Regions from separate parts of the Arthrobacter sp. SlRoot2-15 genome, predicted to be linked through region 3. Evidence: riboswitches for the same ligand, from Rfam matches in the RefSeq annotation. Region 3 holds a riboswitch; each other region holds the start of a gene.

What was found. Region 3 has a riboswitch for thiamine pyrophosphate ahead of thiC (phosphomethylpyrimidine synthase ThiC). Riboswitches for the same ligand answer to the same signal wherever they lie in the genome.
Region 1: linked by a shared signal. The riboswitch ahead of thiO (glycine oxidase ThiO) and the one ahead of thiC (phosphomethylpyrimidine synthase ThiC) in region 3 are both predicted to bind thiamine pyrophosphate.
Region 2: linked by a shared signal. The riboswitch ahead of AC6I9V_RS09580 (ECF transporter S component) and the one ahead of thiC (phosphomethylpyrimidine synthase ThiC) in region 3 are both predicted to bind thiamine pyrophosphate.

What each region holds. Positions count from the first base shown of each region.
Region 1 covers NZ_AP046058.1:2,850,184-2,857,757, reverse strand. Annotated here, with positions in the region: gene AC6I9V_RS13230 (VOC family protein) at 1-113, opposite strand, end outside; gene AC6I9V_RS13225 (RNA polymerase sigma factor) at 119-1,402, opposite strand; gene AC6I9V_RS13220 (YciI family protein) at 1,455-1,781, opposite strand; gene AC6I9V_RS13215 (thiazole synthase) at 1,912-2,721, opposite strand; gene thiS (sulfur carrier protein ThiS) at 2,727-2,963, opposite strand; gene thiO (glycine oxidase ThiO) at 2,960-4,243, opposite strand; TPP riboswitch at 4,235-4,355, opposite strand; gene thiE (thiamine phosphate synthase) at 4,382-5,092, shown strand; gene AC6I9V_RS13195 (ferritin-like fold-containing protein) at 5,089-5,760, opposite strand; gene AC6I9V_RS13190 (RNB domain-containing ribonuclease) at 5,802-7,316, shown strand.
Region 2 covers NZ_AP046058.1:2,097,496-2,105,069, forward strand. Annotated here, with positions in the region: gene AC6I9V_RS09550 (Na+/H+ antiporter subunit D) at 1-1,288, shown strand, start outside; gene AC6I9V_RS09555 (Na+/H+ antiporter subunit E) at 1,285-1,830, shown strand; gene AC6I9V_RS09560 (MrpF/PhaF family protein) at 1,827-2,105, shown strand; gene mnhG (monovalent cation/H(+) antiporter subunit G) at 2,095-2,493, shown strand; gene AC6I9V_RS09570 (DUF4235 domain-containing protein) at 2,545-2,808, opposite strand; gene AC6I9V_RS09575 (heme-degrading domain-containing protein) at 2,850-3,398, opposite strand; TPP riboswitch at 3,476-3,616, shown strand; gene AC6I9V_RS09580 (ECF transporter S component) at 3,685-4,317, shown strand; gene AC6I9V_RS09585 (ABC transporter ATP-binding protein) at 4,331-5,965, shown strand; gene AC6I9V_RS09590 (energy-coupling factor transporter transmembrane component T family protein) at 5,962-6,765, shown strand; gene AC6I9V_RS09595 (UDP-N-acetylglucosamine 1-carboxyvinyltransferase) at 6,886-7,574, shown strand, end outside.
Region 3 covers NZ_AP046058.1:3,277,001-3,284,574, forward strand. Annotated here, with positions in the region: gene ffh (signal recognition particle protein) at 20-1,606, shown strand; gene AC6I9V_RS15170 (alpha/beta fold hydrolase) at 1,706-2,455, shown strand; gene thiC (phosphomethylpyrimidine synthase ThiC) at 2,504-4,315, opposite strand; TPP riboswitch at 4,311-4,418, opposite strand; gene AC6I9V_RS15180 (amidohydrolase family protein) at 4,520-5,620, shown strand; gene AC6I9V_RS15185 (VOC family protein) at 5,702-6,577, shown strand; gene AC6I9V_RS15190 (hypothetical protein) at 7,076-7,513, shown strand.

The DNA of each region.
Region 1 (7,574 bases), 430 kb from region 3:
GGAATGTATTCCACGTCGTGGTCCAGCGCGAAACCCAGCTTCTCGGTGTAGAACGATTTGGCCGCATCGACGTCGGCAACAGGCACTTGAACGACTTCCAGACGCATCTCCATGCGCATCACAGTACTCCCGATTCTTCCGGGCGAGTTTCCGCCAGGCGTTTGTTGAGGTAGCGCCGCTCGGCCTCGGACGGCGCCAGTTCCCGGGCCCGCCGGTATTCGTGGCCGGCCTCCCGCATTCGTCCGAGGCGGCGAAGGAGGTCCGCCTTCGCGGCCGGCAGGAGGTAGTACCCCTCCAGCGACCGGGTCCGTTCCAGCCGGGCGATGAGTTCCAGCCCCGCATCCGGCCCCTGGGACATGGCGACGGCGACGGCGCGGTTGAGTTCCACGACCGGTGACGGCGCCAGCTGCGCGAGCCGGTCGTACAGCTGCGCCAGGCGGGCGAAGTCGGTGCTGCCGAAGTCGCTGGCGGTCATGTGGCACGCGGCGATGGCGGCCTGGATCCGGTAACTGCCGGGCCGGGCGCCGCGTTGAATGCCGATCCGGTCGGCGGCGTCCAGCAGGTCCACCGCCTCCGCCGTTGCGGCCCGGTCCCACCGTCCGCGGTCCTGGTCCTCCAGCGTCACCAGGTCCCCGCCGGCGTCCGTGCGTGCGTGCCGGCGGCCATGCTGGAACAACATCAGCGCCAGCAGGCCCATGGCTTCGGGCTGCTGCGGGGATCCGGCCAGCAGCGCGACCAGCAGCCGGTTGAGCCGGATCGCTTCCCGGGCCAGGGGTTCGCGGATCAGCGTCTCGGCGCCGGTGGCCGCATATCCTTCGTTGAACATGAGGTAGAGGACGGCCAGGATCCCTGCGGTGCGTTCGGCGATCAGCTCCGGCGGGGGCACCCGGTAGGGGATCCCGGCGTCGCGGATTTTGGCGCGGGCACGGACCAGCCGTTTTGCCATGGTGGCCTCCGAGACCAGGAACCCGCGGGCGATCTCGCCCGTGGTCAGGCCGGCCACGGTGCGCAGGGTCAGGGCCACCCGCGCCTCCAGCGCGAGGGCCGGATGACAGCAGGTGTGGATCAGGCGCAGCCGGTCGTCGCCGTCCCCCGGATCGCCGGGGGCGGGGTCGGCCAGAGCTTCGAGCTCAGCCAGGATCCCGAGTTCCCGCACCGCCCTCTTTTCGCTGGCTGCGCTCCGCATCCGGTCGATCGCCCTGTTCCTGGCGACGGTTGTCAGCCACGCCCCGGTGTTGTCCGGGATTCCACGCTCCGGCCAGTCGACCAGGGCGCGCGCGAAGGCGTCCTGGACGCAGTCCTCCGCCAGGCTCCAGTCGCCCGTGACGCGGATGAGGGTGGCGTTGATCCGCGCGGTCTCCGCGGCGGAGGCCTCTTCGATCGCGGTCCGCACGTCCAACACGTCAGCCTTCACGGGACCCCGACGTCCGTCATCGCCGGCTCCGGGCCGGCCGCTAGGATCCGAACGGCCACACGGGCCGAATCTCGATCTTGCCGAATCGGGCCATCGGGTGCTTGGATGCGACCTCGATCGCCTCATCAAGATCGGCGCAGGCGATGATGTCGTAGCCCGCCACCCATTCCTTGGTCTCGGCAAAGGGACCGTCACTGACAACCAGCTCGCCGGCGCGCACCTTGACCGTGGTGGCGTCCTCGACAGGACGCAGGCGGTCCCCGTGCCGGGCGATGCCCCGGGCCTCCACCTCGGCCGCCCATTCCTCGATGTTGTCCTCGGCGGCCACATATTCCGGCGCGGTGGGATCGGTACAGATAAAAAGCATGTAGTCCACAAGTGCTCCTTCTAGTCGGTCGATACATCAGTACGACGAGGACGATGCCGCCAAGAGGACACCTGCCGCCACATTTCTTTTCAGGAATGGTACTCCGGCCGGTGTTCCGGCACCGGAACCGCTAAAGGAACTCGGCGCGGCCCTCCATGGCGGACGAGGCGAGGGCATGCTCGCGGCGCGGGATCCGGCCGGCGTTCCGGGCAAGCCTGCCGGCGATGACGGCGTGTTTGAAGGCTTCCCCCATCATCGCCGGGTCCTGGGCGCGGGTCACGGCGGTGGCGAGGAGCACGGCGTCGCAGCCCAGTTCCATCGCGAGCGCCGCGTCGGAGGCGGTGCCGATGCCGGCGTCGAGCACCACCGGCACCGACGCCCGGGAGACGATCAGTTCGATGTTGTGCGGGTTCAGGATGCCCAGGCCGGTGCCGATCGGGGCGCCGAGGGGCATCACGGCGGTCGCGCCGAGGTGTTCGAGCCGGAGGGCGAGCACCGGGTCATCGTTCGTGTAGGCGAAGACCTTAAACCCGCGGGCCACCAGCTGTTCGGTGGCCTCCACGAGTTCCACGGCGTCTGGCAGCAGCGTGTGCTCGTCGGCGATCACCTCGAGTTTCACCCAGTCCGTCTCGAGTGCTTCCCGGGCCAGCTCGGCCGTGAGGACGGCGTCCCGGGCGGTGAAGCAGCCGGCGGTGTTGGGCAGCACCCGGATGTTCCGCTCCGCCAGCAACTGGAACAGCGAACCGGTTTCGGCCGGCCAGTAGCGGCGCATTGCCACCGTGGTGAGTTCGGTTCCGGAGGCCACCAGGGCGGTGCCGAGGCCGTCCAGGCTCGGCGCGCCGCCGGTCCCCATGATCAGCCGCGAGCCCAGTTCCACCCCGTCGATCGTCAGCGGATCCCGGCGTGTCTGCCGCGTTGCGGTCGGTGCTGTTTCTCCCATGGTGTTCATCCTCCCTGGACTGCCGTGACGAGCTCGACGTCGTCGCCCTCGGCGAGCGCCGTCGCGTGCCAGCGGCTGCGCGGTACCACCTCGGCGTTGCGGGCGACGGCGACGCCGAGCTTCCGGCCGTCCGTGGCCTGGCCGTCGGCGGCCAGCGGCCGGCCGGTGACGACGCTGACCAGGGCGCTGACCGTGGCGCCGTCGGCGAGGGTGTGCTGTGCCCCGTTGAGCCTGATATTCATGCTGTTGTCCTGTCGTTCGGTGAAAAGTCCTGTGCTGATTCCCGGCGGGCGGAGAAGCGGTCCGGGCGGAACCCGGCCCAGCGCGGGTCCGGCGGGCCGTCCAGCAGCTCCCGGCAGACCGCGGCGGCCACCGGGGTCAGCAGGACGCCGTGCCGGAAGAAGCCGGTGGCGATGATCAGCCCCTCGACGTCGCCGCCGGAGCCGGGGCGGCGAACGCGCCCCAGGAGCGGGGCATTGTCCGGCGTTCCCGGCCGGGCCCGTGCCGTGGCCTCAAGCAGTTCGAGTTCGGCGACGGCGGGGAGCAGTTGCTGGGCGTCGCGGAGCAGCTGGTAGACGCCGCCGGCGGACACCGCCTCGGACTCCGTGGGCGCATCCTCCCGCTGGGTCGCTCCGATCACGACCGTGCCGTCCTCCCGCGGGACGATGTACACCGGCACCCCCCGGACCAGTCCCCGCACGGTGGAGCGCAGCAGCGGCCGGAGCCGTGGCGGCACACGGAGCCGGAGGATGTCCCCGTAGACCGGGCGCAGCGGCAGGGCGAGTCCCCCGGGCAGGCCCTGCAGGTCCGCCGCCCCGAGGCCGTTGGCCACGACGGTCTCGTCTGCGCGGATCTCGCCGCCGCCTTCGAGGCTGGCGCCGGAGACGCGGCCTCCGTCCCAGAGCAGCCCGTCGGCGCGGCGGGGCACGGCCGCGAACCGGGCGTCCGCGCGCAGCAGCGCTCCGATCCTGCCCAGCAGCCGGCGCGGGTCCACCTGGTGGTCGGCGGGTATGTCGAGGGCGCAGGAGATGCCGGGGCTGAGCAGCGGCTCGCGGGCCCGTGCCTCACGCACGGTCAGCGGCTCCACGGCGAGGCCGCAGGCCTGCTGCACGGCCCGCAGGTCCGCGAGTGCCCGGCGGTCCGCCGCATCCGCGCCGACGGCGAGGGTCGGCGTCGTGAGATACCCCGTGCCGCCCGCCCCTTCCGGGCCGGACCCGGTACCGCCGTCCAGGGCACCGTCCAGGCCGGCGGCGAAGCCCGGCCACAGCCGGGCGGCCTCCAGCATGAGCGCCAGGAGCGCTTCCTCCTGGTAGTGGAGTTCGCTGACGGGGGCCAGCATGCCGGCGGCAGCCCAGCTGGCCCCGCTGCCGGGGGCGTCATCGATCAGGGCCACGGAACGGCCCGAGCGCCGCGCCTCCCAGGCGATCCCGTGGCCGACCACCCCGCCGCCGATCACGGCGACGTCGTACCGGTGTGCTGAGGGGTCCGCCGGGGCGGCCGATGGCGGGACTGGTGCGTCCATAGGTTTCCTTCCCTACGCCGGTACTAGCCGGATCAGGTCAAGCGGTCGGCTCTGACGCCCTCTCAGCCCGGCGGCCGTGTGACGGCCCGCGCGGGCTCCCGCGGTATGCGCCCAGTTTAGAGGAACTAGGCTTGGGGCATGAGCCAGGATGTCCACACCACCGCCCGCCTGTACCTGTGCACCGATGCCCGGAAGGGCCGCGGCGACTTCGAGTACTTCGTCGACGCCGCCTTCGCCGGCGGGGTGGACATCATCCAGTTGCGGGACAAGTCACTGGAGGCGGCCGAGGAGCTCGAGCTCCTGGAGGTCCTGCACTCCGTAGCGCAGCGGCACGGCCGGCTCTGGGCCGTGAACGACCGCGCCGACCTCGCCTCGCTCGCCGGGGCGCCGGTCTTCCATATCGGCCAGAAGGACATTCCCTTCGCCGCGGCCCGGGATTTCCTGGGCAAGGGCACCGTGATCGGCATGTCCACGCACACCCCGGAACAGGTCGACGCGGCCATCGCCGCGGCCCCGGGCCGGAGCGGGCTGGACTACTTCTGCGTGGGTCCGGTCTGGGCGACCCCCACCAAGCCGGGCCGCGCCGCCGTCGGGCTGGACCTGGTGCGCTACGCCGCGGCGGCGATTGAACGGGCCGAGGCCGGCGACAGCGGCCGGGTCGCCGGGGTGGTGCCGTGGTTTGCGATCGGAGGCATCGATCTGGGCAACGTGGAGCAGGTGGTGGAGGCGGGCGCCCGCCGGGTCGTGGTGGTCCGGGCGATCACCGAGGCCGACGATCCCGCCGGGGCGGCACGCGCGCTGCTTGCCTCGCTCGACGCGGGGGCGGATGCCGACGCCGCGTCCAGCTAACCCGCGAGCCCCAGCTGGGACATCCGGCGGGAGTGGGCGGCGGCGAGCTCGGCAGTCAGGGAGCGGACCAGTTCCCCTGCCCCGGCCTCGTCCACGCCGGCCAGACCGCCCAGGAGGGCGCGGTCCACACTGACGCGCTGGGCCTGGGTGAGCGCCTCGCCCAGCAGGCGCCGCGCCCACAGGGCCAGCCGGGAAGCCAGCCGGGGATCATCCGCGAGCGCCGCCTTGAGCCGTTCGCCCAGCACTGCCGTCGCGCCCTCGGCTGACTGGACCTGCTCGATCAGGGCGGCCGTGCCGGCGTCGACGTAGCCGGAAATCAGGCGGTAGAAGTCCGCGGACACCGTGTCGATCACGTAGGCCTTCATCAGCGACTCGTACCAGTCGGAGGGGCGGGTGCGCTCATGGAAGTGGTCCACGGACGGCTGGAACGGCAGCATGGCCTCCTCCGCGTCGACGCCGAGCTCCGCCAGTTTCGCGCAGACCAGTTCGTAGTGCTGGAACTCGGTGACGGCAAGGCTCCCCAGCACGGCGCGGTCATGCAGCGTGGGCGAATACCGGGCGTCGGAAGACAGCCGTTCGAAGGCCGAGAGCTCCCCGTAGGCCATCACACCCAGCAGCTCCCGGAGAAAATGCTGGTCGCGGACGGGGCTGGCCGGGGAAGTGCTCATGCTCCAAGACTAATGGCGAAAATCGGGCTAACCTGATTTTCGTGTCTCATCATCGCCTGACCCCAAGCGTGCGCCAGCAGCAGAACCAACTGGCCCAGTCGCTCAACGCACTGCGCACCACGCTGGAGCTGCCGGGCCCGTTCCCGGACGAGGTGCTCCGCGAGGCCGAGGCAGCGGTGGCAGGCCACGAGCTGCCGGCCCTGGACCTGACCCACGTGGAGTTTGTGACCATTGATCCGGCCTCCTCAACGGACCTGGACCAGGCGCTCTTCATTGACCGCGCCGGCGACGGGTACAAAGTCTTCTACGCGATCGCGGACGTCCCCTCCTTCGTCGCCCCAGGCAGCGCGCTCGACGCCGAAACCCGCCGCCGCGGCCAGACGTTCTACACGCCGGAGGGCCGGATCCCGCTGCATCCGGAAGTCATCAGCGAGGCGGCCGGCAGCCTGCTGGCCGGCCAGCTCTGCGCGGCCTTCGTCTGGGAGTTCGAGCTCGATGCCGCCGCCGAGGTGTCCTCCGTCCTGGTGCGCCGGGCGCAGGTCCGCAGCCGGGCCAAGCTCAGCTACCACGGGGTGCAGGCCGAGCTCGACGGCGGCACCGCCGACCCCCTCTTGCAGCTGCTGAAGGAAGTCGGCAGCAAGCGGGTGGAACTGGAACGTTTGCGCGGCGGCGCCAGCCTGAACATGCCGGAGCAGGAAATCGAGCAGCTGCCCGACGGCGGCTACCGGATTGTCGCGGCCCCGCCGCTGCCGGTGGAGGACTGGAACGCCCAGATCTCGCTGATGACCGGCATGGCCGCGGCCGAGCTGATGCTCCGGGGCAAGGTCGGCATCCTGCGCACCATGCCCGCGCCGGACGAGCGTTCGCTGCGGCATTTCCGGCGCCAGACCGGCGCGCTCGGCAAGCCGTGGGACGGGGAGATCAGCTACGGGGAATACCTGCGCACCCTGGACCCCACGGACCCCCGGCAGCTGGCGATCGTCCACTCGGCCGGCATGCTTTTCCGCGGCGCCGGCTACACCCCGTTCGACGGCGAAGTCCCCGGGGACGCGATCCAGTCCGCCATCGGCGCGGCGTACGCCCACTCCACCGCCCCGCTGCGCCGCTTGATCGACCGCTTCGTCCTGGTCATCTGCGAGGCCCTGTCCAACGGCGCCGAGGTCCCCGGCTGGGCCCGCGCGGCGCTCCCCTCGCTGCCGGCCATCATGGCGGCCTCGGACCAGCTGGCCGCCAAGCTGGAGCGGCTCTCGCTGGACACCGTGGAGGCCGCCCTGCTGATCAACCACATCGGGCAGGAGTTCGACGCCGTCGTCATCTCCGGCTCGAAACCGGCCAAGAACGGCGCCGGCGGGCCCGGCGGCAACGGAAACGGGACCGGCACCGGCACCGGCAAGGGAAACGGAAACGGGAACGGCCCGTCCGGGATCGTGCAGATCGCCGAGCCCGCGGTGACCGCCCGGTGCCCCGGCGACCTCGAGTCCGGCACCCAGGTCCGGGTGCGCGTGGTGTCCTCGGACATCGCCACCCGGGAAGTCCGGCTCGAGCTCGTCGGCTGATTCGCCGGTCCCGGCTCCGCGCCGTTGCGGGGCACATGGGCGCGCCGCACCGCGGCCCCCGGTCGAGGTTCGCAACGGCGAACGGCTAGACTGGAAAGGTAGTAATGGATGCCCGGTCGTTGATTTCCAAGTTTTTCGAATTCAACAAGCCCGCCCCTACGCGATCTTGAGACACACCCGCTGGTCCCAGTGCCAGCATCAGATAGCCCGCGATCGGCTTCCACTGGACTTGCTTGCGCGTCTGAGCGTGCTCCGGAA
Region 2 (7,574 bases), 1.2 Mb from region 3:
CGACGCCCCCGTGTCGATCTTCCACCCCACCTACCTGATCCTCGTCGCGGGAGTGTCCAACGCCTTCCTCTCCGGCGATCTCTTCAATCTCTACGTCGGCTTCGAGATCCTGCTGACCGCCAGCTACGTGCTCATGACCCTCGGCGGGACGGGCCCCAGGATCCGCGCGGGCGTGACCTACGTGGTGGTCTCGGTGGTGTCCTCGGTGCTGTTCCTGATCGCGATTGCCATGATCTACGGCGCCACCGGGACGATCAACATGGCGGACCTCGCCATCAAGCTCGCCGACGTGGACCAGGGGACCCGAAACCTCCTGCACGTGCTGCTGCTCGTGGCATTCGGCATCAAGGCCGCCGTGTTCCCGCTGAGTTTCTGGCTCCCCGACTCGTATCCGACGGCGCCGGCCCCGGTCACCGCTGTGTTCGCCGGCCTGCTCACCAAGGTGGGTGTCTACGCGATAGTCCGCACCGAAACCCTGCTGTTCCCTGGAGACACCTTCAATACCCCGCTAATGGTCGCGGCGCTGCTGACCATGGTGGTGGGCATCCTGGGCGCCCTGGCGCAGAGCGACATTAAACGTTTGCTGTCCTTCACCCTGGTCAGCCACATCGGCTACATGGTGTTCGGCCTGGCCATGTCCTCGGTAGCGGGGCTCGCGGCCGCGGTGTTTTACGTGGCGCACCACATCACCATCCAGACCAGCCTGTTCCTCGTGACCGGCCTGATCGAGCGCCGCGCCGGGAGTTCCTCGGTGGACCGGATCGCCGGGCTGGCCAAACTCTCGCCGCTGCTGGCCGTGCTGTTCTTCGTGCCGGCCATGAACCTGGCCGGCATCCCACCGCTCTCCGGCTTCCTCGGCAAGCTGGGCCTGCTGCAGGCCGGTGTTGCCCTCGGGACCCCGCTGGCCTACGCCCTCGTGGCCGGCGGCGTGCTGACCAGCCTGCTGACCCTGCTGGCCGTCGCCAGGGTCTGGAACCGCGCGTTCTGGCGCAAGCCCGAGGACGCCGAACATCCGGATCCCGTGCTGCTCGCCGTCCCCGGCGGCCAGCCGGCCGGGGACCGCGTCGGCCAGCAGAACGTGACCCTGCTGCCGCGCACCATGATGGGCTCCACGCTGGGGCTGGTGCTGCTGGGAGTGGCGCTGACGGTCTTCGCCGGGCCGCTGTTCCAGGTCGCCGGGCAATCGGCTTCCGAGATGCTCGACCGGTCCTCCTACATCCAGGCCGTGCTGGGGGACGAGGCCCAGGCCCCGGTGATCGCGCAGCAGCGGCAGGAGGGGGCAAAATGACGCGCAAGCGGATCTCGCTGCGCCAGGAGCTGCCGCTGCTGGTCTGGCTCGTCATCGTCTGGGGCGCCCTCTGGCAGGACTTCAGCGCCGGCAACCTGCTCTTCGGCGCCCTGATCGCCGTGGTGGTGGCACGGGTGTTCTACCTGCCGCCGGTGGAACTGGGCGGCCGCTTCAACGTGCTGCGTGCCGTGCCGTTCGCCCTGGTGTTCCTGGCCAAGGTGGTGGCGGCCAGCTTCCAGGTGCTGTTCCTGGCCGTGGTCCGGGGGCCGCGGGTAATCAGCGCCGTCGTCGCCGTCCCGCTCCGGAGCCACTCCGACCTGCTGGTGACGGCCACCGGGCATGTCATCTCGCTGATCCCGGGGTCGCTGGTGGTGGAGGTGGACCGCTCCACGTCCACGCTTTACATCCACGGCATCAACGTCCGCGACGCCGAGGATGCCGCCAAGCTCCGCAAGGAAGTCCGCGACACCGAGGCCGGGCTGATCCGGATCATGGGCACCAAGGCCGAACTCTCCGCCCTGCAACAGGAGGTGGGCGCATGATGCCCCTGGTCCTGGCCATTACCGCCGTCGTGCTGTCCCTCGCCGCCGGCGGGGCGATCATCCGCATCGCGCGCGGGCCCTCGCTGCTGGACCGGGTGCTCGCCGCCGACGTGCTGCTCGCCATCCTCGGCGCGGCGCTGTGCATCGACATGGCCGTGAACCGGCACCTGAACAACCTGATGCTGCTGGTGGCCATCTCCATCATCGGCTTTGTGGGCTCGGTGACGGTGGCCCGTTTTGTGGCGGACCGGAGGAAACAGCCCAATGAATCCTGAGACGTTCCCCGCCGACGCCGTGATCGACGCCGTCTCGGCCGTGTTTATGGTGCTCGGGGCGGTGATGTCCCTCGGCGCGGCGATCGGCCTGCTGCGGTTCCCGGACCTGATGAGCCGGATGCACGCCGCGACCAAGCCGCAGGTGCTGGGGCTGTTCCTGCTGCTCTGCGCGGTGGGGCTGCAGCTGCGCACCTGGTGGGTGTGGCCGGTGCTGGTGGTGGCATGGATCTTCCAGCTGCTGACCGTGCCGGTCTCCGCCCACATGGTGGGCCGGGCCGGCTACCGCACCAAACACCTTCACCCGGAGCTGCTCAGCGCGGACGAGCTGGAGGCCGTGGTGCAGCAGGCGGCCGGCAAGAGCGGGTTCACCGACGACGACGTCGAGTGACGCCGCCGCCGGGACCCGCCGCTCTGGACGAGGCGGTTTAGACCAAGCGGTTTAGACCAGATCCTGGGTCTTGGCGAAGCGGGTGATCGCGCGCTGCGTGCCGCGGTTGGCGAGGACCTGGATGATGGCGCTGACCGAGGCCGAAATCAGGGCAAAGGTCAGGGCCTGGCGCAGGGTGGTGGGAACGTCGTCGTCGTGGCCCTTGGGCGGCTTGTTGCCGGTGGTCTTTTCCCAGACGGTGTCAACCACCTTGGTGCCGACAAAACCGGCGACGAGGCTGATGCCGGTGCCAAGCAGTTTGATGAAGATGTTCATGCGGCGTACTCCTTGCGGGAGGGAACAGGGCTTCCCCTAGCCTAGCCTCCCCTGGCGCCCCGACGGCCGAGGAATTCGGTCAGGGCCTCGACCACCAGTTCGTGGTCGGCCTTCTGCGGCAGCCCCGAGACCGTGACCGTGCCCACCGCGCCGGTTCCGCGCAGGTAGACGGGGAACGAGCCGCCGTGGGCGGCAAACTCCAGCTGGTCGAACCAGGCGTTGTCCTCGATCCTGCGCCCGGCAGCCCGGGCCCGGAGTCCCACGAGGAGCGACGGGACTTCATACCGCGAGGCCGTGCGCTGCTTGGCCCTGATCCAGCGCTCGTTGTCCGGGGTGGCACCCTCGAGGGCCGCGTGGAAGAGCACCTGCTCACCCTTGGTGATGTCGATGGCGATGGGGTGGTTGCGCTGCCGGCCGAGCTCCACCAGCAGGAACCCGAGCTCCAGCGCGTCGTCCTTGCTGAAGGACTCGAACTGCAGTTCATCGATTTCCGTCAGGATCCGGCCGATGAGCGCGGCCAGGGATCCCGGCGGCTGCGGTTCCGCGGAGTCGGGGTCGTAGTCGGGGGAAGGCGCTTGTGCATCGCTCATGGGATTCAGCTTCCGTTACGTTCTGCCGCTGCGCAACCCCAACGGGTGTAAACTGGGCCAGCCCATAAGGGTGATTTTAAATACGACAGGGGAGCGCCGCCGTCGGCCATCCGGAGCAGTCCGGGGATCCACAGGTGGGCGCTGAGAGTGCGGACAGCCGCAGACCCTCGAACCTGATCCGGTTAGTACCGGCGCAAGGGAGTCGAGTTCTCAGGGTGCCCGGCACCCGTGGCGGAAGCCGCGCGCAGCCGGAACACCCTCCCCTCCTGTACCTCAGGAGGACGATATGACTGATATTTCTGCAAAGCAGACACTGGCCACCGGCAAATACAGCTGGCGTGTGGTCGACATTGTGCTGGCCGCGTTGATTGCTGTTGCCGGCGGCGTGATTTTCTGGGCCTGGTCCCAGGGCGCCAACCTCGTAGCCGTGCCGCTGAACGCGGTCTACCCGCCGCTGACCGGGCTCTACGCCGGCGGCTGGATGATCCCGGCGGTGCTGGGCATGCTGGTCATCCGCAAACCGGGAGCAGCGCTGTTCTGCGAAACCGTGGCCGCCACGGGTGAGCTGATCATGGGTTCCCAATACGGCGCCTCCGTGCTGTTCTCCGGTTTCGTGCAGGGCCTCGGCGCCGAGCTCGTCTTCGCCGCGTTCCTGTACAAGCGGTTCAACCTGCCGGTGTCCCTGCTTGCCGGCGCCGGCGCGGGCCTGTTCTGCGGCCTCAACGACTCCTTCCTGCCCTGGGGCTGGAACATCGCCTACGAGACCGGTGACAAGTTCGCCTACATCGTCTTCTGCGCCGTCTCTGGAGCCGTGATCGCCGGCGGACTGTCCTGGCTGGCCACCCGCGGGCTGGCCAAGACCGGGGTGCTCGCGTCGTTCGCGTCCCGCAAGGCGGCATCGGAACCCGTGTTCTCCTGATGCCCGCACACGCATGACTTCTGTCTACGACGTACGACCCGCCGCGGTCACCGCCCGCGGCTGGGGCTGGCGGCACGCCGGGCGGACACGTCCGGCCGTCAGCGGACTGGACCTGGATATCCGCCCGGGCGAGCGTGTGCTGCTGCTGGGCCCTTCCGGTTCCGGCAAGTCCACGCTGCTGCACGCCTTGGCGGGGGTGCTGGGGGAGGGCGCCGGCCCGTCCGCAGCTGCTTCCGCAGCCGCTTCCGCCGACGCGGACGACGCCGACGAGACCGGCAGCCTGCTGATCGACGGTGTCCCGCCCCGGGCAGCACGCGGACGGGCCGGCCTGGTGCAGCAGGACCCGGAAACCCAGGTGGTGCTCTCCCGGGTCGGCGACGACGTCGCCTTCGGCGCCGAGAACCTCGCGGTCCCGCCGGCGGAGATCTGGCGGCGCGTGGCGGAAGCGCTCGACGACGTCGGGCTCGGCGGGCTGCCGCTGGAGCACCCTACGTCGGCGCTCTCCGGCGGCCAAAAACAGCGGCTGGCCCTCGCCGGGATCCTCGCGATGCGGCCCGGGCTGCTGCTGCTGGACGAACCCACCGCCAACCTCGACCCCGCCGGTGTCCTGGAGGTCCGCGACGCCGTGGGCCGCTGCGTGGACAAGTCCGGGGCCACACTGGTGGTCGTGGAGCACCGCGTGGCCGTCTGGAAAGACCTCGTGGACCGGATCGTCGTGCTGCAGCCGGGGTCCGGCGCGGACTCCGGCGTGCTCTTGGACGGGCCGCCCGAGACGGTCCTGGAGCAGGCGCGGGACATGCTCATCGCCGCCGGCGTCTGGGTGCCGGGCCACGTCCCGGCGACGCGGGCGCGCAGCGGCGTGGCAGACGGGATCACCCGCGGTGGCGGCCCGGCGGGCTCAAATGCCGGCCAGCTGCTGCTCGCCGCCGAGAAACTGGCCGTCTCCCGCGAACGGCCCCGCCGCACCGGCCTGCTGGGGGGATTCCGGACGGCCCCGCCTGCGCCGGTGCAGGCCGGCATCACGGCCCAGGTCCGGGCCGGGCAGGCCCTGACCATCACCGGCCCCAACGGCTCCGGCAAATCGACGTTCGCCCTGACCCTGGCCGGCCTGCTGGCCCCCGTTGCCGGGTCCGTCTCCGCCACCACCGAGTTGAGCGCCGGCGCGGGCATCGACCCGTACAAGTGGAAGGCCCAGCAGCTGATCGCCCGGATCGGCACGGTGTTCCAGGAACCCGAGCACCAGTTCGTCACCGGCCGGGTGCTGGATGAGCTGATGTTCGGCCCCCGCCACCTGGGCCGCGGCGAGGAACGGGTGGACGAGCTGCTGGAGCGACTGCGGCTGCGCGACCTCGTGGACGCCAACCCCTACACGCTCTCCGGCGGCGAAAAGCGTCGGCTCTCGGTAGCCACCGTGCTCGCCGCCCACCCGCAGGTCCTGGTGCTGGACGAGCCCACCTTTGGCCAGGACGCCAACACGTGGGCAGAGCTGGCCTCCTTTCTCTCCGAGCTGCTCGACGCCGGCACGGCCGTGGTCTCGGTGACCCACGACGCCGAATTCAGCCAGGTCCTGGGCGGCGCCGAGCTCGCCCTCGGCGCCCCGCAGCCCGGGTTGTCCGGCCGGGCGCACCCCGGGGTGGCTGCACCGTGAGGGAGACCCTGACCCTGCGCGGCAACGATGCCCTGCTCACCCGCGCCAACCCGCTGGCCAAGTTCTCCGGCGTCCTGCTCATCACCGTGGCGCTGGCGCTGTCCATCGACTGGGTTTCCGCATCCGTGGCGCTCGCCGGCGAGCTCCTGCTGTTCCCGCTCGCCGGCCTGACCCTGGCCCTGCTCTGGCAGCGCGGCTGGCCGCTGATCCTCGCCGCGGCCGTGGGCGGCTGGAGCACCGCCATCCTGGCGGCGGACCACGGACGGACGCTGCTCGACGTCGGCGTCTGGTCCATCAGCGAGGGCTCGCTGCAGCTCGGGATCGGGTTCCTGCTGCGCGGCCTCGCGATCGCGCTTCCCGCGGTGCTGCTGATGAGCTGCACGGACCCGACGGATTTGGCCGACGCCCTGGCGCAGCAGGCCAGGCTGCCGCACAGGTTCGTGCTGGGCACCCTGGCCGCGATGCGGCTGGTGGGGCTGATGGCCGAGGAGTGGCAGACCATCGGCATGGCCCGGCGCGCCCGCGGGGTGGGCTCGCACGGAAACCCCGTGCAGCGGCTGAAGGCCACGCTGGGGCAGAGCTTCGGGCTGCTGGTCCAGGCGGTCCGCCGCGCCTCCCGGCTCGCGGTGACCATGGAAGCACGCGGTTTCGGCGGCGCGCAGCGGACCTGGGCGCGGCAGGCGACGTTCAGCCGGCTGGACGTGTGGGTGCTGCTCGGGGGCGTGCTGATCGCCGGCGCCGCCGTGGCCGCGGCGATCGGCGCCGGCACCTGGAACATGGTGTTCCTGGGACAGCAATAGCAGCCCGCCCGGGGGAGGCGAGGGCGGCGCTATATCGCACGAGGTGAATATTTTGTGAGATTGACTGCTAATCGCGCGGTCCGCAGGGGTTAAATAACTCATCCGTGATATTTATTGGATATGACTCAACAGACTGCTGAATACGTTGGCGCCGTGCTCCGGGATGCCCGGGGCGAGAAAGGCTGGACCCAGGGACAGCTCGCCGCCGAGCTGGGAACCAGCCAGAGCGCCATCGCCCGGATGGAGCAGGGCAAGCAGAACCTGAGCCTGAAAATGATCCAGCGGCTCGAATCGATCTTCGGCCGCACCATCGTCAAGGTGGGCCGGCCCGCCATGACGCACCTCCGGGTCGAAGGCGGCCGCACCCTCTCCGGCGCCGTGGACGTCAACAGCAGCAAAAACGCCGGCGTCGCCCTGCTCTGCGCGAGCCTGATCAACCGGGGCACCACGGTGCTGCGCCGGCTGGCCCGGATCGAGGAGGTCAACCGGATCGTCGAAGTCCTGACCAGCATCGGCGTCGAATGCACCTGGCTCAACGCCAACGACCTGCAGATCCGCCGCCCGGCCGTGCTGGACCTGGATTCGATGGACGTCGAGGCGGCCCGCCGCACCCGGAGCGTCATTATGCTCCTGGGCCCGCTGCTCGACGAGTCCGCCGAATACCGGCTGCCCTACGCCGGCGGCTGCGACCTCGGAACCCGCACCGTGGAGCCGCACATGCAGGCCCTGCGCCAGTTCGGCCTCAGCGTGGACGCGAAATCCGGCTTCTACAGCGTGCAGGCGCCGCCCTCGGACGGCCACGACCGCTC
Region 3 (7,574 bases):
TGAAAGAAGTGCACGGCGCGTGTTCAATTCACTCTCTGACCGGTTGACAGCAACCTTCAAGAACCTCCGTGGCAAGGGCCGCCTCACCGAGGCGGACGTTGACGCCACGGTCCGCGAAATCCGGCGTGCCCTGCTGGATGCCGACGTTGCCGTGCCGGTGGTCCGGGAGTTCACCGGCCGCGTGCGTGAGCGTGCCCTCGGCGCGGAGGTCTCCGGGGCGCTGAACCCGAGCCAGCAGATCGTGAAGATCGTCAATGAGGAGCTCGTCGAGATCCTCGGCGGCGAAACCCGCCGGATCCGCCTGGCCAAGACCGGGCCCACCATCATCATGCTCGCCGGGCTCCAGGGCGCCGGCAAGACCACCCTCGCCGGCAAGCTCTCCAAGTACCTCAAGGCGCAGGGCCACAGCCCCATGCTGGTGGCCTGCGACCTGCAGCGCCCCAACGCCGTGACGCAGCTGCAGGTCGTCGGCCAGCGCGCCGGCGTCCCCGTCTTTGCCCCGCACCCCGGCGCCACCTCCACCGAACTGGACCACCCGACCGGCGACCCGGTCGCCGTCGCCCGTGCCGGCGTCGAGGAAGCCAAGCGCACCCTGCACGACGTCGTGATCGTGGACACCGCCGGCCGCCTCGGCGTCGACGCCGAAATGATGGACCAGGCCCGCCGGATCCGCCAGGCGATCGTCCCCAACGAAGTCCTCTTCGTGATCGACTCCATGATCGGCCAGGACGCCGTCAACACGGCCATGGCGTTCGATGAGGGTGTCAACTTCACCGGCATCGTGCTCTCCAAGCTCGACGGCGACGCCCGCGGCGGTGCCGCGCTCTCCGTCGCGTCTGTCACCGGCAAGCCCGTGATGTTCGCGTCCACCGGCGAAGGCCTGGACGACTTTGAGCTGTTCCACCCGGACCGGATGGCTTCGCGCATCCTCGACATGGGTGACGTCCTCACCCTGATCGAGCAGGCCGAAAAGTCCTGGGACAAGGACGAAGCGGCCCGGATGGCGAAGAAGTTCGCCGACCAGGAAGACTTCACGCTCGAGGACTTCCTCGCCCAGATGCAGCAGATCCGCAACATGGGCTCGATGAAGAAAATGCTCATGATGATGCCGGGCGCCCAGAACATCCGCCAGCAACTGGAGCAGTTCGACGAGCGGGAGATCGACCGCGTCGAGGCGATCGTCCGGTCCATGACCCCGCACGAGCGCGTGGCCCCGAAGATCATCAACGGTTCGCGCCGTGCCCGCATTGCCCGCGGTTCCGGTGTGCACGTCTCCGAGGTCAACGGACTGCTGGAACGCTTTGCGCAGGCCCAGAAGATGATGAAGAAAATGGCTGCCGGCGGCGGCATGCCGGGGATGCCGGGGATGCCGGGCATGGGCGGCGGCGGTGCCCGCAAGGGTGCCAAGAGCGCGCCGAAGAAGAAGGCCCGCTCCGGCAACCCGGCCAAGGCCGCGCAGGAGCTCAAGGATGCCGAGGCGCGCCGTGCCGCCGGGGCCAAGGCCGTGCCCACCGGCGCAGCCTTCGGCCAGCAGGGCGGCGAGTTCGACCCGTCCCAGCTGAACCTGCCCAAGGGCTTCGACAAGTTCCTCGGCGGCAGCAAGTAGCGGGAGCCTCCCAGGCTCCGGCAGTTCGGGGGCGGGCAGCATGCCGACGGCCAGTATGTCGCCGGCCCCGATGACGGGGCGGTGCCATAGGCTTAGGGCATGTTCAAGCAGCGCGTAGTTTTCGTCCACGGGGCCGGCAGTTTCGGCGCCGCGGCGTGGCCGAAGCAGCATGGCATGGCGCTGAGCTACGACGCCCTGTTCCTGCGCCGGCACGGCTTCGACGCCGTCGCCGAACCGCTGGAAACGGACTTCGCCGCGGACGCGGCGATTGTACTGCGCGCCCTTGCCGACGACGGCCGCGGCGAGGCCGGCGGCCACGTGGTGGCGCATTCGCAGGGGGCCATCGCAGCGATGATGGCCGCCGTCGAACGTCCCGATCTGGTCCGGTCCCTGACCTTGGTCGAACCCGCCTGCTTTTCGCTGACCGCCGAACTGCCGGCGACGGCGGCGCACCGGGCGCTGATGCAGCCGCTCTTCGACGTCCGGCACCAGCTCGGCGACGAGGATTTCCACCGCGAGTTCGTGCGCCGGGTCTTCGCCGCCCACGCCCCGGTCCGCGGAACCGTGGGCGCCCCGGCGGCCGACGACGGACGGGAACAGCGCCGGCTCCGCCTCCAGGCGCCGCCCTGGGACGCCCCGCTGCAGATCGTACCGGGCGTGCCCACCCTGGTCCTCACCGGCGGCTGGGAACCGCTGTATGAGGAAATCGCCGGCTACCTGCGCGAAACCGGCGCCCTGCACCGCACAGCCCCGGGCGGGCACCGGCCGCAGGACTCGAAGGAAGGCGACCGGGCCATCCGCTCGTTTATCGCCGACGTCAACCGCAGCCGGCACGCCCACGCGTCCTAGCACGCGACTCCAGGGCGACCACCCGCCTGGACGGCTGCCCGACCCCGGCTAGGCCTCTACGGGTGCGCCCACGGTGGGCTCAGGAAGGTAGACCTTGCCGCCGGCCGCCAGGAATTCGTTGCTTTTCTCCCGCATTCCCGCCGCCATCTGGGCCAACGCCGTCTGCGATGCGGCCGAACCGTATTCCTCGCGGATATCCTGGCTGATCCGCATGGAGCAGAACTTCGGCCCGCACATCGAGCAGAAATGGGCTGTCTTGGCTGGCTCCGCCGGCAGGGTCTCGTCGTGGAATGCCTCAGCGGTCACCGGGTCCAGGGAAAGCGCGAACTGGTCCCGCCAACGGAATTCAAACCGGGCCTTGGACAGGGCATCGTCACGTTCGTGCGCCCCGGGGTGACCCTTGGCGAGGTCGGCGGCATGCGCGGCGATCTTGTAGGTGATCACGCCGGTCTTCACGTCGTCCTTGTTCGGCAGCCCCAGATGCTCCTTCGGCGTGACGTAGCAGAGCATGGCGGTCCCGTAACGGGCGATCTCGGTGGCGCCAATGGCCGAGGTGATGTGGTCATAGCCCGGTGCGATGTCCGTGACCAGCGGCCCCAAGGTGTAGAAGGGCGCGCCCTTGCAGAGTTCCTGCTGGCGCTCCACGTTTTCCCGGACGAGGTGGAACGGCACATGGCCCGGGCCTTCCACCATGACCTGGACTTCAAAGTCCCAGGCCCGTTGCGTGAGCTCGGCCAGGGTGTCCAGTTCGGCAAACTGCGCGGCGTCGTTAGCGTCCGCCGTGGACCCCGGCCGCAGACCGTCGCCGAGAGAGAAGGCGACGTCGTAGCGGGCGAAAATTTCGCACAGCTCGTCGAAATGCGTGTAGAGAAAGTTCTCCTGATGGTGCGCAAGGCACCACCCGGCCATGATGGAACCGCCGCGGGACACGATGCCGGTGACCCGGTTGGCGGTCAGCGGGACGTACCGCAGCAGCACCCCGGCGTGGATGGTCATGTAGTCGACGCCCTGCTCGCACTGTTCGATCACCGTGTCACGGAAGATCTCCCAGGTCAGGGCGTTTGCTTCGCCGTTGACCTTTTCCAGTGCCTGGTAAATCGGGACCGTGCCGATGGGAACGGGGGAATTGCGGATGATCCATTCGCGGGTCGTATGGATATCGTCCCCGGTCGACAGGTCCATCACCGTGTCCGCGCCCCACCGCGTGGCCCATTGGAGCTTGTCGACTTCCTCGGCGATGGAGCTGGTCACCGCGGAGTTGCCGATGTTCGCATTGATCTTGACCAGGAACGCCTTCCCGATGATCATCGGCTCGGACTCCGGGTGGTTGATGTTGCTCGGGATGATGGCCCGGCCCGCGGCGACTTCGTTCCGGACCAGCTCGACGTCGCAGTTCTCCCGCAGGGCGACGAAGCGCATCTCCGGTGTCACGATGCCTTGCCGCGCATAGTGCATCTGGGTCACCGTCCGTCCTTCAACGGCGCGGCGCGGCTCCGGCGGTGCGCCCTGCCATTCCGCCGAGGCGGCGCCCCGTCGAACGGCGGACTTCCCGTCGTCGAGCAGGGTCCGTTCCCGGCCGCTGTAGGATTCCGTGTCCCCGCGCCCGTTGATCCAGTCCCGGCGGAAGGGGGCCAGCCCCACCACCGGGTCGCTTCCCGGGCCGGCGGTGCGGTAAACGCGAAACGGTGGATTCGTGACGCCGCCCGGAGAGGGTTCCAGGGCGACTTCGGTCATGGGGACGCGGATCCCGCCGTCCTCGACATACACAAGGGCATGCGACTTCATTGACTGCGTGACGGGGCTCGCTGCGAAGCCGTCCCTGTTCTGGGCAGGGAGGTGCTGGGAATTTGTTGCGCTCAAAGAAATACTCACTTCCTTCGCCGGCATTACCCGGACAGGTTCAACGGTCGCAGGCTGCGTCAGCCCGATCTCAGCCCCTGCAAGGGCACCCGTGTGGTCGTAGACGAAGCTACCACAGCCTGCCGGGATGCCCTCAGGCCCTGAGCGTCATTGGAGCCGGACGCAGTGGGACGGCGGACAGCCAGGCGGATTAGGCTATAACCCGTGAGCAGCATCATCGAGTTCAGCGGCCCGGTCCTCACCGCGGCGGACCAGGAACGGCGAGGACTGTGGGCCGTGGACGGCCTTCTGACGTTCAACCGTCCCGCGGCCGCGTCGGATCGCGTGCTGGACGGGTGGGTCATCCCCGGGCTGGTCGACGCGCACTGTCATATCGGGCTCGGCCCCGGCGGCGATGTCCCGGAGGACGTGGCGGAACAGCAGGCCCTGACCGACCGTGACGCGGGAACCCTGCTGGTCCGCGACGCGGGCGCCGTGCACAACACCCGTTGGCTGCAGCAGCGCAAGGAGCTGCCGCGCCTCATTCGCTCGGGCCGGCACATCGCGAGGACGCGCCGGTACCTGCGCGGCTTCGCCGTCGAGGTGGAACCCGAGGACCTCGTGGAGGCTGTCCGCAAGCAGGCCCGGGCCGGGGACGGCTGGGTCAAGTTGGTGGGGGACTGGATCGACCGCGACGCCGGTGTTCTCGCCGCCAGCTTCCCGGCACGGCACGTCAAGGACGCAGTCCGGGCCGCCCATGACGAAGGCGCCCGCGTCACGGCGCATTGCTTCGCGGAGGACACTCTCGATGACATGCTCGACGCCGGCATCGACTGCATCGAACACGGAACCGGGCTGCTTCCCCGCCACCTGCCCCGATTCGTTGAACAGGGTGTTCCGATTGTTCCCACGCTGATCAACATCGCGACCTTCTCGGCCATCGCGGCCCAGGCCGAGGCGAAGTTCCCCCGGTACGCGGAACAGATGCTCGCGCTCTGGGAACGCCGCGCCGAACGGATTCTCGAAGCGTACGAAGCCGGGGTGGCCATCTACGCAGGAACAGACGCCGGCAGCGTCATCAAGCATGGACGCATTGCGGACGAGGTCGAGGCGCTGCACGCCGCCGGGATCCCCGCCGGTGCCGCCCTCGACGCCGCAACCTGGGCCGCGCGGGACTGGCTCTTGGCCGACGCTATCGCGGAGGGCGCCAGTGCCGACGTCCTTGTTTGCGCCGAGGACCCCCGCAGGAACCTCGCCACCCTGCAAACGCCCCGGAGCATCGTGTTGCGCGGCGAATTGAGCCGCCACGGAGGTGTTGCGCCCTAGGAATAAATTGAAGCTTCAAGTAATTTACCTTTATGTAAGGTCGCCGAGGGTCGGCGGCCACAGGACCACCGGAGGGTTTCGATGACCGCAGAAGCCAGCACCCAGGATCTCCTTCCTGCCGAACTCACCATGGGCACCGTGATGCTCAAGGTCGGCGACATGAAGATGATGACCGATTACTACCAGCGCGCTCTCGGCCTCGACATCGTCGCCGAGCAGGACGGTGGACTCTACCTCGGGCGCCAGGCCAAGCCGCTGGTCCACCTGGCCCCGGCCCCCGGGCTGAACCTGCCCTCCCGCGGCGAGGCCGGTCTCTTCCACACCGCCCTGCTGTTCAACGACCAGCCTTCCCTGGCGGCGACCGTCGCCTCCGCGGCACAGTATGAGCCGCAGTCCTTCACCGGCAGCGCGGACCACCTTGTCAGCGAGGCCTTCTACTTCAACGACCCCGAGGGTAACGGTATCGAGCTCTACTGGGACCGGCCGCGCGAGGCCTGGTCCTGGGAGGGCAAGAACGTGGTGATGGACAGTCTTGCCCTGCCGCCGCAGCGCTACCTGGAGCAGCACCTCACCGAAGCATCGCTTGCCGGGCAGCGGGAGGCGGACGCCGGTGTCGGGCACGTCCATCTGCAGGTCGGCGATGTGCAGTCCGCGCACGATTTCTACGTCGGCACTCTCGGCTTCGAGAAGACCGCCGGCTGGCACGGCCAGGCTCTTTTCGTCTCCGCCGGCGGTTACCACTACCACATGGCCATGAACGTCTGGAACAGCCGCGGCGCCGGCCCGCGCCGCGACACGCTGGGTCTCGGCGAGGTGCTGATCGAAGTACCGTCCGGCGACGACGTCGGCGCCCTGGCGGACCGGCTCAGGACCGCCGGCGTCCAGTCGCACCACACCGGGGCCGAGCTGCGCTTCGAGGATCCGTGGCGCAACCGGATCCGCGTCGCCGTCCGCTAGCAGCTCCGGACGTTCCCGGACATGCCCGGACATGCCCGTTGCCGGCGGCCGTACACCGGACATGCCCAACGTTCGGCTCCACCAATGAGCATGCCCATCCTTCGATGCCACGCAGGATGAGCATGCCCATCCTTGAGCCTGCCCGCTGAGCATGCCCATTCTCGAACCTGGCCGCTGGGCATGCCCATCCCGTGGTGCTGCGGCCGAGCATGCGCGTCTGGTGCGGGGCTGGTTCGAGGGGCATGTCCGGTCGACGCACCGAGGAATGGACATAACCTGGCTATGTCCAATGCTCGGCGCCAGCGATGGACATGCCCGTCCGGATGCTCGGGCCCAGAGTGGCATGACCATCGCTGGGGGTCGGGCGATGGGCATGTCCGTCCGTGGGCTTGCACCTGCAATGGGCATGCCCGTTCCGGCGGCCCGGGTAAGAGCGGCTAGGCTGAAGTGACGCCAAAACCGCGGCCGTGTGCCGCCTGACAGCTAAGGATGAGCTCATTGGGATTTACTGAAATCTTCGTGGCCACCCATGACGCCGCACTCAAGCGCGCCGCAGCCCTCGACCGCGGAGCCGCAGCGGCAGCCGGCGCTCTCCGGATCGCGGACATCAGCGACTTCGAAATCGAGCGGCTGGGCGACCTGGCCGGCACCGCGGTGCACGCCGCGGGCGCCGACTATGAGCTCGCCATGGTGGACGTGGCCAGTGACTCGCTGCTGGGCGTTCCGGCCGCGATGGTCCGGGCCCTGGCAGACCTGCTCAGCTACGAGACCGAGGGGGAGGGCGACGTCCTCACCGAGGTCGCCGAAGGCTGGGCCGCTGAGGAAGACATGCCCTTCGGGGTGGACCAGGCTGCCCGCTACGTCCGCCAGCTCGCTGACCTCGCCGCCGGCGTCGACCCCGCAACCAAAGCCGGACTTTACGTCTGGACATCTTGACGCCCGGGCAAATCGCCCCCAATCACCCCCGCCGCGGGTGTCAAGTCGAAATCCGCGCGGT